Regions from separate parts of the Streptomyces sp. NPDC002476 genome, predicted to be linked through region 1. Evidence: riboswitches for the same ligand, from Rfam matches in the RefSeq annotation. Region 1 holds a riboswitch; the other holds the start of a gene.
The links. Region 1 has a riboswitch for cyclic di-AMP ahead of ACFYXM_RS25180 (M23 family metallopeptidase). Riboswitches for the same ligand answer to the same signal wherever they lie in the genome.
Positions count from the first base shown of each region.

Region 2: it holds a riboswitch for cyclic di-AMP, as region 1 does, so the genes downstream of both, ACFYXM_RS07810 (transglycosylase family protein) here and ACFYXM_RS25180 (M23 family metallopeptidase) in region 1, are expected to answer to the same signal.

Region 1 covers NZ_JBIARH010000025.1:2,595-9,644, forward strand. The annotation lists gene ACFYXM_RS25165 (DUF5998 family protein) at 1-436, opposite strand, end outside; gene ACFYXM_RS25170 (GNAT family N-acetyltransferase) at 606-3,629, opposite strand; gene ACFYXM_RS25175 (HPr family phosphocarrier protein) at 3,803-4,084, shown strand; gene ACFYXM_RS25180 (M23 family metallopeptidase) at 4,348-5,157, opposite strand; cyclic di-AMP (ydaO/yuaA leader) riboswitch at 5,170-5,339, opposite strand; gene ACFYXM_RS25185 (M16 family metallopeptidase) at 5,731-7,050, opposite strand, start outside.
Region 2 covers NZ_JBIARH010000005.1:97,834-104,883, forward strand. The annotation lists gene ACFYXM_RS07790 (exopolyphosphatase) at 1-755, opposite strand, end outside; gene ACFYXM_RS07795 (DUF501 domain-containing protein) at 885-1,418, opposite strand; gene ACFYXM_RS07800 (septum formation initiator family protein) at 1,598-2,068, opposite strand; gene eno (phosphopyruvate hydratase) at 2,231-3,511, opposite strand; gene ACFYXM_RS07810 (transglycosylase family protein) at 3,849-4,589, opposite strand; cyclic di-AMP (ydaO/yuaA leader) riboswitch at 4,592-4,763, opposite strand; gene ACFYXM_RS07815 (transglycosylase family protein) at 5,063-6,085, opposite strand; gene ACFYXM_RS07820 (cytochrome P450) at 6,203-7,050, opposite strand, start outside.

The sequences.
Region 1 (7,050 bases):
TGGGGTCGCCGCAGGCCGCCGGTTCGAGATCGATGCGGGAGACCGCACCCCAGCCGATGGTGAGGACGACTTCGCGGGGCAGCGTGCCCGGCACGTACTTCTCGGGGTCGGCCACGACCCGGCTGACCACGACCGACGAGATGCGATCGAGCTTGACCGATTCCGTCGAGGTGGTGGCGTACGGCGACGGGGAGGTGGTGTCCGCGTTCTGCTCGTCGGTGTGGCTGACGATGAAACGGGTGCCCGTGAGGACCAGGACCGTGACGTGACGGCGCACCTCGTTGGAGTCGAAGGTGGTCTCCTGGTGGACCAGGTACGAGGCGACGGGCTCACCGCCCACGGCGGCTTCCACCGCCTCGGCCACGAGGGCCGGGTAGTAGCCACTGCGCTCGATCGCCGCGCGCAGCCCCTGGGTCGTCGTACCGGTCTTAGCCATGGGCACCATCCTACGGGGGGCGGATGACTGCCGGGGACGTCGTACGGCGAGCACGGACCGGGGACACGGTGGTCCGCGCTCTCGTGGGCACGGGGCGGCGGGGACGGAGCGTCCCGGCCCCGGTCCTGGCCCTTTCGGCAGCGGGAACGTCCCGGCAGTGGCCGTCCGGTCAGTAGTTGGGGAGACGACGGGGGCCGAGGTCGGTGCGGGGCGGCGGCGGGGAGAGCCGGACGCTCGCGCCGAGGACGGCCAGCCCGTGGGTGGCGACCACGACCGGTTCCAGGGCGACGGAGACCACCTCCGGGTGGTCGTCGACCAGCCGGGACACCCGCAGCAGCAGTTCTTCGAGCGCCGCGGTGTCCACGGGTGCCGCGCCCCGCCAGCCGAACAGCACCGGGGCCGCCCGGATGGACCGGATCAGCTCCGCGGCATCGCGGTCGGTGACCGGAACCAGACGGTGGGCGGTGTCGCCGAGGAGCTCGGAGGGCGCGCCCGCGAGCCCGAACGAGAGAACGGCGCCCGCCGCCGGGTCGATCGAGGCCCGCACGACGGTGTCGACCCCGCGCGGCGCCATGGCCTGGACGACGGGCTGGAGTTCGGCGGGCCTGCCGAGCAGGTCGGTCAGCTCGCCGTACGCGCGGCGCAGCGCATCCTCGCCCGCGAGGTCCAGCCGCACGCCGCCGAGATCGGCCCGGTGACGCAGATGGGGCGCTGTGGTCTTGAGCGCGACGGGATAGCCGATCCGTGCCGCGGCGGCGACGGCGGCCTCCGGGTCGGGGGCGGGCAGTGTCGGCCGTACGGCGATGCCGTAGCGGCCGAGGAGCGCGCACGCCTCGTCGGGCGTGAGCTGTCTGCCGCGCGGGGCGGGGGGCGGGCCGAGAAGGGTGTCGATCAGCTCGGCGGTACCCGACTCGTCGATGGTGTCGTCGAGGAACTCGGGCACCTTGCCGGGTACGGCGGCCTGCCGCCGCCACTGCGCGTACCGCACCGACTCGGCCAGGGCTCGTACGGCCCGTTCGGCGGCGGGGTAGGCGGGGATCCGGCCCGCGCGGCCGTCCGTTCCCGGGCCGTCCGTTCCGTGGCCGTCCGTTCCCGGTCCGGCCGTTCCCGGTCCGGCCGGGGTGGTCCGGGCGCCCTGGCCGCGCTGGCCGCCCGGCGCTTCCCGGGTGCCCGAAGCTCCGGCGGGCGCGGTGCGGGCGTGCGCGGGGACGGACGCGGACCGAGTGGTCGCGGGCCGGGTGGTCATGGGCCGGGTGGTCATGGGCCGGGTGTCCGCGGGCTCCCCGGTCGTGGAGGACGGCTTCGCCGTGCGCGGCGCGGCCGTGCCACTGGCCACGGCCAGGGCCTCCGCCAGCCCGCCGATCTCCACGTGGACGACGGCCACGGGCTTCGCGGGACCGGTGGCCGCCGCCGCGCGCAGCGCGGTCGCCAGGACCTCCCCGCCGCCGTTCTCCGCCTCGCCGTCCTCGCCCACCCAGGGGATCGCCGTGACGATCACCGAATCGCAGTCGTCGGCGGCGAGGGCCTCGGTCAGGGCGTCCCGGAAGTCCTGCGGCGTCGCGGCGGTGGTGAGGTCGAGGGGCGGCCGCGGACGCAGCCCCTCGGTCAGGCAGGCGTCGTAGGTGAGCAGGCCGAGCGACTCGGAGTTGCCGAGGATCGCGACCCGGGGGCCCGCCGGGAGCGGCTGGTCCGCGAGGAGGAGACCCACGTCGACCACCTCCGTCACCGTGTCGACGCGGATCACGCCCGCCTGCCGCATGAGGGCGGAGACCGTCGCGTCCGGGATCCGGCTGACGGGTACGGCGTGGCCGGGCGGGGTGGCGCCGGTGTGCCGGGCGCCCTTCACCACGACCACGGGCTTCACGGCCGCGGTGCGCCGGGCGAGCCGCATGAACTTGCGCGGGTTGCCGAACGATTCGAGGTACAGCAGGGCGACGTCGGTGTCCGGGTCCTCGTACCAGTACTGGAGGAAGTCATTGCCCGAGATGTCGGCCCGGTTGCCCGCGGAGATGAAGGTGGAGAGCCCCGCACCCTGCCGGTAGAGCCGGGAGAGCAGGGCGATGCCGATCGCCCCGGACTGGGTGAACAGCCCGATGCGGCCCTGCTCGGGCGGCTCGGGGGCGAGGGAGGCGTTCAGCCGGACGGCCTCGGCGTTGTTGATGATGCCGAAGGCGTTCGGACCGATGATCCGCATCCCGTACGAGCGTGCCTGGCGGACGAGTTCGCGCTGCCGGTCCCTGCCCTCGGCACCCCACTCGGCGTATCCGGCGGAGAGGACGACGAGACCCTGGACGCCGTGCTCGCCGCAGTCGGCCACGACCTCCGGTACGCGCTCGGCGGGGACGGCGACGACCGCGAGATCCACCGGTTCGCCGATCTCGCCGACGCGGCGGTGGGCGGGGACGCCGTCGATGGTGTCCTGGTCGGCGGCGAAGGAACGATTCACGGCATACGTACGGCCGGTGAATCCGGCCGCGAGGAGGTTGCGCAGGACCGCGCGGCCGACACCGCCGGGCGTCCGGCCGACGCCGATGACGGCCACGGAGCCGGGGGCGAGCAGCCGTTGCACGGAGCGCGCCTCGGCCCGCTGCTCACGGCCGCGCTGGACGGCGAGGGACTCGGCCGTCGGTTCGAGGTCCAGGGTGAGGTGGACGGAACCTTCCTCGAAGCTCCGCTGCTGGGTGTAGCCGGCATCCCGGAACACCTTGATCATTTTGGTGTTGGCGGGGAGCACCTCGGCGACGAAGCGGCGGATGCCGCGCTCGCGAGCCACCGCGGCGATGTGCTCCAGCAGTGCCGACGCCACTCCCCGGCCCTGGTGCGCGTCCTGGACCAGGAAGGCGACCTCCGCCTCGTCCGCGGGCACCGAGGCGGGCCTGCCCCGTCCGTCGATCCGGTCGTAGCGGACGGTCGCGATGAACTCGCCGCCGACCGTGACCGCGAGCCCCACCCGGTCGACGTAATCGTGGTGGGTGAACCGGTGCACGTCCCTGGCGGACAGCCGGGGGTACGGGGCGAAGAAGCGGTAGTACTTCGACTCGTCGGAGACCTGCTCGTAGAAACTGACCAGGCGTTCGGCGTCGTCCGTGGTGATGGGCCTGATCCGCGCGGTGCCTCCGTCACGGAGGACCACGTCCGCTTCCCAGTGGTCGGGATAGGCGTGATGCGGACTCTGCTCCGTCGAGGACTGCATGGGCACAGACTACGGCTCGTCCACCACTCGCGTAGCCGCCGGGGCCGGGGCAGTCTGAGGGGGGCCGAACGGCGTTGCGGCACCGCTCGTGGGTGTGGCGCGGGTCGGCCGGAGCACCGCGCACCACATGAGGGAATGGTCTAGACAACTATTGATTCATGAAGGGCAGAACCATGGCTGAGCGCCGCGTCAACGTCGGCTGGGCCGAGGGCCTGCACGCCCGCCCCGCTTCCATATTCGTCCGCGCCGCCACGGCGTCCGGCATCCCCGTGACGATCTCCAAGGCCGACGGCACCCCGGTGAACGCCGCCTCCATGCTCGCGGTGCTCGGGCTCGGCGCGCAGGGCGGCGAGGAGATCGTGCTCGCATCCGAGGCGGACGACGCCGAGGCCGCCTTGGACCGCCTGGCGAAGCTGGTCGCGGAGGGGCTCGACGAACTCCCGGAGACCGTCTGAGCCACGTTCCGGGATTCCCGCTCCCGGGACTTCCGGACTTCTGTACGGGACCGATTCCCGCGAAGGAGCCGCAGTGCCGCCCACCGGCACCGCGGCTCCTTCGTCTTCCGGCCCCCGGGATCCCTTCCCGGCCCCGGGTGCCTCTTCCCGGGATCCGGGACGGTCGCGCAAGGGGCGGACCGGCGGACGGGCGCCCCGGACAGGCCGAAGGCCCCGGCGTGCTGCCGGGGCCTTCGGGAGGCGGTTCGCGGGTCGGCCGTCGGTCAGAGGGAGACGCCGTGGGCACGCAGATACGTGACGGGGTCCATGTCGGATCCGTAGGAGGGCGTGGTCCGGGCCTCGAAGTGGAGGTGCGGTCCGGTGGAGTTGCCGGTCGAGCCGGAAAGGCCGATCTGCTGGCCCGCGCCGACGCTCTGGCCGACACGGACACCGATCGACGAGAGGTGCCCGTACTGCGTGTACGTGCCGTCCGTCATCCGCAGCACGATGTTGTTGCCGTACGCGCCGCCCCAGCCGGCCTCGACGACCGTACCGGCGCCGACGGCGACGACGGAGCTGCCGGACGCGGCGTGGAAGTCGATGCCCGAGTGGCTGCCGGAGGACCAGAGCGAACCGCTGGACTTGTAGCCGGTGGTGACGTAGGAACCGGCGACCGGGAGCTGGAAGAGGCCCAGGCGGGTGCGCTCGGCGGAGCGGGCGGCACGCGCCTTCTCGGCCCGCGCCTCGGCGGCACGCTTCGCCTCGGCCCTGGCCTTCGCCTCGGCCCGGGCGCGCTTCTCGGCCTCGGCCTTCCGCTGGGCCGCCTCCTTCGCCTCGGCGATGAGGTCGGCCCGGCGCTGCTGCGCGTCGGCCTGTGCGTCGATCCGGTCGGCGATGACGTCCTGGATGGCGATGACCTGGTTCAGGCCAATCTCGCCGACCGCGGAGGTCTCGGCGTCCGCGGCGAGGGCCGGGGAAGCAGCGCCTCCGATGACGCCGGTGGTGGCCAGCGCCGCGACGCCGGCGATCCTCGCGCTGCCGCGCGTCAGTCGCCCGGGGGGGCGATGCTTCCCGGTGGCACGGGTGAACGCCATGAAGTGGCTGATCCTTTCCTTCCCTCTCGCCTACCGGGTTAGCTGACGGGTTCGGAGCAGGAAGGTCTCCTACGGAGGTCCCGGCCTCAGCGAGGCTCAGGTTTCCGATTCACCCCAGGGACTTCATTGGGTCCCCGGCTCCCCAGGGCTCACGCCCGGCGGGGACTCGGCGATGGCTGTCCGGTGCGTCGCGGTCGCGACATACGAGTGGCCGGCAGCCCGGTCGACGCTAAGCGCGAGCACATTCGTTCACCAAACGGACAAGCCGTTTTGTAGCGCATGCCACAGGTCGTACGGGCAACCCGGCGACCAACCCGGCGACCGGAACCGAACATGGGGAAGACCCCGGCGAGACATCGCTCACAGGGGCCTTCCACGCCCGGCCACCGGGCCGGTCGGGCCGCCCCCGTTCGGTACCCGGAACGGCCCGGCCCGCGGCTGTGCTCCGGCACCTGCCCCGTACGGGAACGGGGCGCCGGACGCCCGGCCGCCGGACCGACTGGGCCGGGACGCCGGGACGGTCCCCGGCGTCTCCGCCCGAGGAGGCGGCCGGGGACCGTGACGGCGTACCGCTCAGCCGGTGACCACCGACACCTCACCGATGCCCAGGGCCCGGACCGGCTCCTCGATCCGGGACGCGTCGCCGACGAGGATCGTCACCAGCCGGTCACCCGGGAAGGCGCTGACCACGGCTGCGGTCGCCTCGACCGTGCCGGCTGCCGCGAGCCGCGCGTACAGGTGGGCCTGGAAGTCGTCGGGGAGGTGCTGCTCGACCTGGTCGGCCAGCGTGCCCGCCACGGAGGCCGCCGTCTCGAACTTCAGCGGCGCGACACCCACGAGGTTCTGCACCGCGGTCTCGCGCTCCTCGTCGGTCAGCCCCTCGGCCGCCAGCGTCCGCAGGACCGTCCACAGGTCCTCCAACGCCGGTCCGGTCGACTCCGTGTCCACCGATCCGCTGATCGCGAGCATGGCGGCGCCGGTCGCGCCCGTGTCCGAGTCCGGGGCCGACGACCGCAGCACCTGGGCGAAGGCGCGGACACCGTAGGTGTAGCCCTTCTCCTCGCGCAGCACCCGGTCCAGCCGGGAGGTGAGCGTGCCGCCCAGGCAGTACGTGCCGAGCACCTGGGCGGGCCACACGCTGTCGTGCCGGTCCGGTCCGATCCGACCGATCAGCAGTTGCGTCTGCACCGCGCCCGGACGGTCCACGATGACCACGCGGCCGGTGTCGTCGGCGGTGATCGGCGGGGCCGGGCGCGGCTCGACGGTGTCGCCCGACCAGTCGCCGAGTGTCTCGGAGAGCAGAGCCTCCAGGTCGATGCCGGTCAGGTCGCCGACGACCACGGCGGTCGCCGCGGACGGCCGGACATGGGCCTCGAAGAAGGCGCGCACCGCCCCCGCGTCGATCCGCTCCACCGTCTCCTCGGTGCCCTGGCGCGGCCGGGACATCCGCGAGGCGGCCGGGAAGAGCTCCTTGGAGAGCTGCTTGGCGGCGCGGCGCGCCGGGTTGGCCTGCTCGTGCGGGATCTCGTCGAGCCGGTTGCGCACCAGCCGTTCGATCTCGCTCTCGGCGAAGGCGGGGGCCCGCAGCGCCTCGGCGACCAGTCCGAGCGCCTTGGCCAGCCGGGAGGCCGGGACCTCCAGGGAAACCCGGAGGCCGGGGTGGTCGGCGTGCGCGTCGAGCGTGGCACCGCAGCGCTCCAGCTCGGCGGCGAACTCCTCGGCGGTGTGCTTGTCGGTGCCCTCGGACAGGGCCCGCGCCATGATCGTGGCCACGCCGTCCAGCCCCTCCGGCTCGGCGTCCAGCGGGGCGTCGAGGACGATCTCGACCGCCACCACCTGCTGGCCGGGGCGGTGGCAGCGCAGCACCGTCAGGCCGTTGGGCAGCGAACCGCG
Region 2 (7,050 bases), on a different contig from region 1:
ATCGCCTCGACCTGTTCCAGGGAGATCCGGGAGTGGTGGATCGCCTCGGAGTCGTACGTGTCGAGTCCGAGGGCGATCGCGGCGACCGTGGTGACCGTCCCGGCCAGGCCGACGAGGGTGGCGGCCCCGGTGAGCGGGACGGTCTCCTCGGCAAGGTCCAGGGCCGCCTCGACATCGGCGCTGATCGCGGCGATCTGACCGGGGGTCGGCGGATCGGTCACGACGCCGTCGTGCACGAGGTGGCGCTCGGTCATGCGGACACAGCCCATGTCGACCGAGCGCGCCGCCCGCACGTGGTCGTCTCCGACGACGAACTCGGTGGAGCCGCCGCCGATGTCCACGACGAGGTACGGCTTGGCGAGGTGGTCGCGGCCCACGAGCTCCTTGGTGGCGCCGGTGAAGGAGAACTCCGCCTCCTGGTCACCGCTGATCACCTCGGGCTCGACACCCAGGATGTCCAGCACGCCGCGGACGAACTCGTCGCGGTTCTCCGCGTCCCGGGAGGCGGAGGTGGCGACGAAACGGATCCGCCGCGCCCCGTGCTTCTCGATCACCTCCGCGTACCGACGGCAGGCGTCGAACGTCCGCTCCAGCGCCTCGGGGGCGAGCCGGCCGGTGCGGTCGACGCCCTGGCCGAGGCGGACGATCTCCATCCGGCGGTCGAGCTCGACGAACTCGCCGGTGGACGGGTCGGCATCCGCGACGAGCAGACGGATGGAGTTGGTACCGCAGTCGATCGCGGCCACGCGGGTCATGGGTGCTCCTGGGGAGAGTCGGGCCCCGCCGGGCCCCGCCGGGGGACGAGGTCCGGGGCACGGCCCTCGTGCCGGCCCCGGCGGCGGCCGAGGGGCGCGGGTCGGGGGGCGGAGCCCCCGTGGGAACGGTCAGCCCTCGTCGTCAGGGGCGCAGGGCGTCACGCACGGCCCCTTGCGCCACCATTCCGGCAGCATCGCGATCGCCTCGTCGCCCAGCGGGTTCACGCCCGGGCCCGCCGCCAGCGAGTGCGCGACCAGCACGTGCAGGCACTTCACCCGGTCCGGCATGCCGCCCGCGCTGGGGAAGCCCTCCAGCACCTCGATGGCGTCGCGCCGGGCGATGTAGTCCTCGTGCGCGGCCCGGTAGGCGGCGGCCAGCTCGGGGTCGGTGCCGAGGCGCTCGGTCATCTCCTTCATGACCCCGTTCGCCTCCAGCGTGCCGATCGCGGACGCGGCGCGCGGGCATGTCAGGTAGTACGTCGTCGGGAACGGCGTGCCGTCCTCCAGCCGGGGCTGCGTCTCGACCACGTCCGGGTTGCCGCACGGGCAGCGGTGCGCGATCGTGCGCAGCCCGCGCGGCGGGCGGCCCAGCTGCTGCTGGAACGCGGCGATGTCCGCCTCGGTGGGCTCGGTGGGCTCGGTCTGCGGAGGGGGGGTTTCCATGCCTGCCTAGGTTCTGGGGTTCTGACGGTTCGGAGGGGGCCGGGCATCCGGGGCCGGGGCCGGGGATCCGCGGGCCTGAAGGACGAAGGTCCGAGGGACCGGAAGTCCGGGGGTCCGGGCGTCCGTGGGGCTGGAAGTCCGAGGGGCCGGCCTTCCGGGGCGGGGGCGGGTGGACGCGGTCAGCTGCGGTCGGCGCTGTCGACCCCGTCCCAGAGGTTCGCGTGCCACGGCCGGCCGGACCCGTCCGTCTCGCCGTCGCGTTCCTTGACCGCGTCCGGGTCGATCACCGTGTAGCCCGTCTCCCCGGGAAGAAGATAGTGCAGATGCTTGCGGGCCAGCTGCCTGACGTACGCGTCGTCCTGGAGCCGCGCCTTCTCGTCGCGCAGCTCCTCGGTACGGGCCCGGGCCTCCCGCGCCAGCCGCTCCTGGTCGGCGATCTCGTCCCGCTGCGACACGTACTGCCGTATCGGGTACGCGAGCGCGACCACGAGGGAGCAGACGACGAGGGCCAGGAAGGCGGCCCGGCCGGTGAGCCGGGAGCGGCGGTCCTGACGACGGGTCTGCGACCGGTAGACACGGGCCGCGGTCTGCTCGCCCAGCAGTCGCAGCCGGGTCGCGGTGGAGAACCGGTCCCGGTCCTTCGCGGCCATGTCTCCGCCTCCCCTTCACACACGTCCGTCCCCGCACACGGTACGGGACCGCGTGCGGGGACGGACGGAGGCCGGGGCCATCCGGTCCCCGCGGGCCGGGACCGGCCGTGGGGACCCGAAGGCCCGGTCCGCGGGGTTCGGCCCCCGGAACGTCCTCGGGGCTCAGCCCTTGAAACGGGGGAACGCCGAGCGGCCGGCGTACACCGCGGCGTCGTCGAGGATCTCCTCGATGCGCAGCAGCTGGTTGTACTTGGCGACGCGGTCCGAGCGGGCCGGGGCGCCGGTCTTGATCTGGCCGCAGTTCACCGCGACGGCGAGGTCGGCGATGGTGACGTCCTCGGTCTCGCCGGAGCGGTGCGACATCATGCACTTGAAGCCGTTGCGCTGGGCGAGCTCGACGGCGTCCAGGGTCTCGGTCAGCGAACCGATCTGGTTGACCTTGACGAGCAGGGCGTTGGCGGTGCCCTCCTCGATGCCGCGGGCCAGGCGCTCCGGGTTGGTGACGAACAGGTCGTCACCGACGATCTGCACCTTGCTGCCGAGCTTGTCGGTGATGATCTTCCAGCCGGCCCAGTCGTCCTCGTACAGCGGGTCCTCGATGGAGACCAGCGGGTACGCGGAGACGAGCTCCTCGTAGTACTCGGTCATCTCGGCGGCCGAGCGGGACTTGCCCTCGAACTCGTACGTGCCGTCCTTGTAGAACTCGGACGCGGCGACGTCGAGCGCGAGCGCGATGTCCTTGCCCGGGACGTAGCCGGCTTCCTTGATGGCCTCGATGATGAGGTCGAGGGCGGCGCGGTTCGACTCCAGGTTCGGCGCGAAGCCGCCCTCGTCGCCGAGGCCGGTCGACAGGCCCTTGCCCTTCAGCACCTTCTTCAGCGTGTGGTAGACCTCGGCGCCCCAGCGCAGGGCTTCGGAGAAGGACTCGGCGCCGATCGGGGCGATCATGAACTCCTGGATGTCCACGTTGGAGTCGGCGTGCGACCCACCGTTGAGGATGTTCATCATCGGGACGGGCAGCAGGTGCGCGTTCGGACCGCCGAGGTAGCGGAACAGCGGCAGGTCCGATGCCTCGGAGGCGGCGTGCGCGACGGCCAGCGAGACGCCGAGGATGGCGTTGGCGCCGAGCGAGCCCTTGTTCTCGGTGGCGTCCAGGTCGAACATCGCCTGGTCGATCAGCCGCTGCTCGGTCGCGTCGTAGCCGACGAGCTCCGGGCCGATCTGCTCGATGACGGCGAGCACGGCCTTCTCGACACCCTTGCCCTGGTAGCGGTTGGGGTCGCCGTCGCGAAGCTCGATGGCCTCGAAGGCACCGGTGGAGGCGCCGGACGGCACGGCAGCACGCCCCGTGCTGCCGTCGTCGAGGCCGACCTCGACCTCGACCGTGGGGTTCCCCCGGGAGTCGAGGATTTCCCGGGCTACGACGACGTCGATGGACGGCACGAGGCATCTCCTTCTGGGATATGACACTGGTTCTGCAGGGTCACTCTGGCCTTGCGACAAGAGCCTAACCGGCCCCGCCCGCTCGGCCCGACGACCGCCCGCCCCCTGGGACGAAAAAGGACCCGAGAATGCGTGATCCCGGGCAAATGGCCAGAATATTACGGATCAGGACTAAAACAGTCGAACGAAGTTCGCCGCACACGAGCGGCGCACGCCCGGGCGCGGGACGCGCGGTGGCGCGTCGGCGCGCGGCGCGCGCTCCGACCGAGCAGACGCCCCGGCCCGGCGCGCAGGGGCTCGCGCCGGGCCGGGCATCCGGAGAGGAGAGGGGCCCTGACTACTTCGTCAGGTGCAGCTGCTGACCCGGGTAGATCAGGTCGGCGTTCTCGACGATGTCCTTGTTCAGCTCGAACAGCCGCTGCCAGCCGCCCTCGACACCGTGCGCGGCGGCGATCTCGCTGAGGGAGTCGCCGGAGACGACCTCGTACTCGCCGTCCCCCTTCTTGACCTTCTCGCCGGTCGGGGTGGTGACGGTCTTCTTCGACTCGGTCCGCGGGGCGGCGGGACGGTCGGAGCGGGAGGCGGGGGCCTCGGCCCGCTCGGCCTTCTCCGGCTGGGCCTGCTGCTTGGGGGCCGCCTGGGTGCTCTGCTTCTTGGCGGTGCCGGAGCTCTTCGAGGAGGTGTCGACGCCCGGATCGACGTTGTCGTTGCGCAGGTTGCCGGCGGAGGCGCAGCCCCAGGCGCCCGGGCCCTGCATGTCGAGGAGCCGCTCGGCGACGGCGATCTGCTGGGCCTTGGTGGCCAGGTCGGCGCGCGGCGCGTACTTCAGACCGCCGGCGGCGGCCCAGCTGGACTGCGAGAACTGCAGACCGCCGTAGTAGCCGTTGCCGGTGTTGATGGACCAGTTGCCACCGGACTCGCACTGGGCGACGGCATCCCAGGTGGCGACGGAGGCGGCGGAAGCGCTGGTCGCGCCCATCAGCGGGACGGCGACGGCGGAGCCGGCGACTCCGGCGAGCGTGGCGACACGGACGGCCTTGGACGGGCGGCGATGCTTGCCCTTGCCGGAAAACAGCATGGAACTCTCCTCACCGACGCCTACGAGGTGAGCTGTCGGGTTCGGGCCGAGTGAGTTGCCCGGTCGCACGTCCTAGCACGCGACTTCACCCCAAGCCGGTCCCGATGCGTCTCACGACGATCGGGGCCGACGCCTACCTGGGTCCCCCGCTCCTGCCTACGGCGCTTGAACGCGTCTGTTCCCTCCGACCGACGGCAGGATTCGGCGTGACGGTCGACGGGGCCCGCGGTGCGAGCGGTTACGACCGTAAACACATATAAGCCTCACATTCAAAGATGGACACATCGGACAATCACCCCTCACTCGCATGTGAGGAGCCGTCGTTTTCGCAGGTGGGGCACGATACGGACGGGACTCCAGGCGCCACACGCCAATTGACGCAAAGAGACCCATGTCTCACCCGCACGCAGGTGCACGGGCCTCCGAAAGCGTCCGGTTCTTGAGGGTCCGTCAGTCGGCTACCGGGACCGGCCTCAACGGGTCTCCGCGTCGACCTCAAGGCTCTGGCCAGGAAGGATGAGGTCCGGATCGGAGCCCACGACCTCCTTGTTGGCCTCGTAGAGCGCGGGCCAGCCACCGGGGACGTTCCGCTCGTCGGCAATCACCCAGAGGTTGTCACCGGGGCGGACGGTGTACGTGTCGCCGGCGGCCGGGGAGGCCGCGTCGCGCCCGCCGCCGTCGCGCGAGGCATGACGGCCCGACTCGCGGCCGACACCCCCGTCGGCGCCCCGCTCATCCTCGGCGGCCGGCGCGCCGCGATGCTTGCCGCCCGACGCCCCGGATCCTTCCGAGCCCCCGGGCGACTCTGACGGAGTGACAGAGGTGCCCGAATCGCCCATATCCACCGATTCGGTCGAACGGTGCGTATCGGCGGGTGAAGCAGCGGACCCGGCGGGCGAGGGCGTGACATCGGACCCGGGCCCGGTTCCGGCGTCCGGCTTCCCGGCACGGCCCGAAGGCGTGACGTCCTCGTCGGGCAAGGACTCCGACGGCTCGTCAGCCCGCTGCGCGCCCTTCTCCGCCCCGGTGCCGCCCGTCTCCTTCGCGTCCTTCTCCGTCCCGGCACCCCCCGCGGGCTTCCCGGAGGAGGTCTCCCCCGGATCGACCCCCGGCAGCCCCCCGCCCGTCGCGAGGCCGGAGAGGGGCGCACAGCTCGGCCACGCCTGCGGACCCCGGTCGCCCAGGATCTTCTCGGCCACCGCGATCTGCTGGGAGCGGCTGGCGAGGTCGGCGCGCGGGGCGTACGCCTCACCGCCGTACGCCTTCCAGGTCTCCGGGGTGAGCTGAAGGCCGCCGTAGGAGCCGTTCCCGAAGTCGGCACTCCAGGAACCGCCGCTCTCGCACTCGGCGACCCGGTCCCAGGTCGTGGAGTCGGCCGCCTGCGCGGCGCCGGCACCGAGCAGCGGGATGGCGATGGCGGATCCGGTCACGCCTGCCGCGACGACGATGGCGGGTGCCTGACGAGGGCGACGGTGTCTGCCGTTCGCGGAGCCCATGAGGTTGCCTTCCGTGTGACGGACGAGTTCTGTCGAGCGACCTGGTGGGGTCGAACGGTGAACCTAACCGGACTCGAACGCGTGTCACAAGTCGATGCAGCGCCGATCACGCGCACATCACAGATCTGACGTCACGTCAGAAATAGGTCGGGCGAGCCGGGGTCCGAACTCGACGGGGAGCGTGCGCAGTCCGCGCATGATGAGCCCTCCGCGCCACCGCAGATCGGCGGGTTCCGCCGCGAGCCGAAGGTCGGGAAGGCGCCTGAGCAGCGTGGCGAGCGCGGTCCGTCCCTCCAGTCGGGCGAGCGGCGCGCCGAGGCAGTAGTGGATGCCGTGCCCGTATCCGAGGTGTTGATTGTCACGTCGGGCGAGGTCGAGCGTGTCGGGGTCCTCGAAGCGTGCCGGGTCGCGGTCGGCGGCGGCGAGCACGACAAGGACGGGGTCGCCGACCGCGATGTCCCGGCCGCCGAGCGTCAGCGGTTCGGTGGCGAACCGCCAGGTCGCCAGTTCCACCGGACCGTCGTACCGCAGCAGTTCCTCGATCCCGGTCTCCAGCAGTCCGCTCTCCCCGGCATCGAGGGAGTCCTGAAGGCGGTGGCGCTGCTCCGGGTTGCGAAGGAGGGCGTAGAGGCCGTTCCCGATGAGGTTGACGGTCGTCTCGAAACCGGCGAAGAGCAGGATGAAGGCCATGGCCGCGGCCTCGTTCTCGGTGAGGTGCTCGCCGTGGTCACTGGCCCGGATCAGCCCGGAGATCAGGTCGTCCCCCGGGTTCTCCCGCTTGCGGTGGATGAGTTCGGCGAGATAGCCGCGCATCTTCTTCACCGACCGGGCGACGCCGCCGCGCGGGCCGCCGCCGTGCCGGATCATCATGCCCGCCCAGTCCCGGAAGTCGTCCTGGTCCTCGCGCGGGACGCCGAGCAGGTCGCAGATCGCGTAGATGGGGAGCGGGAAGGCGAAGTCGTGGA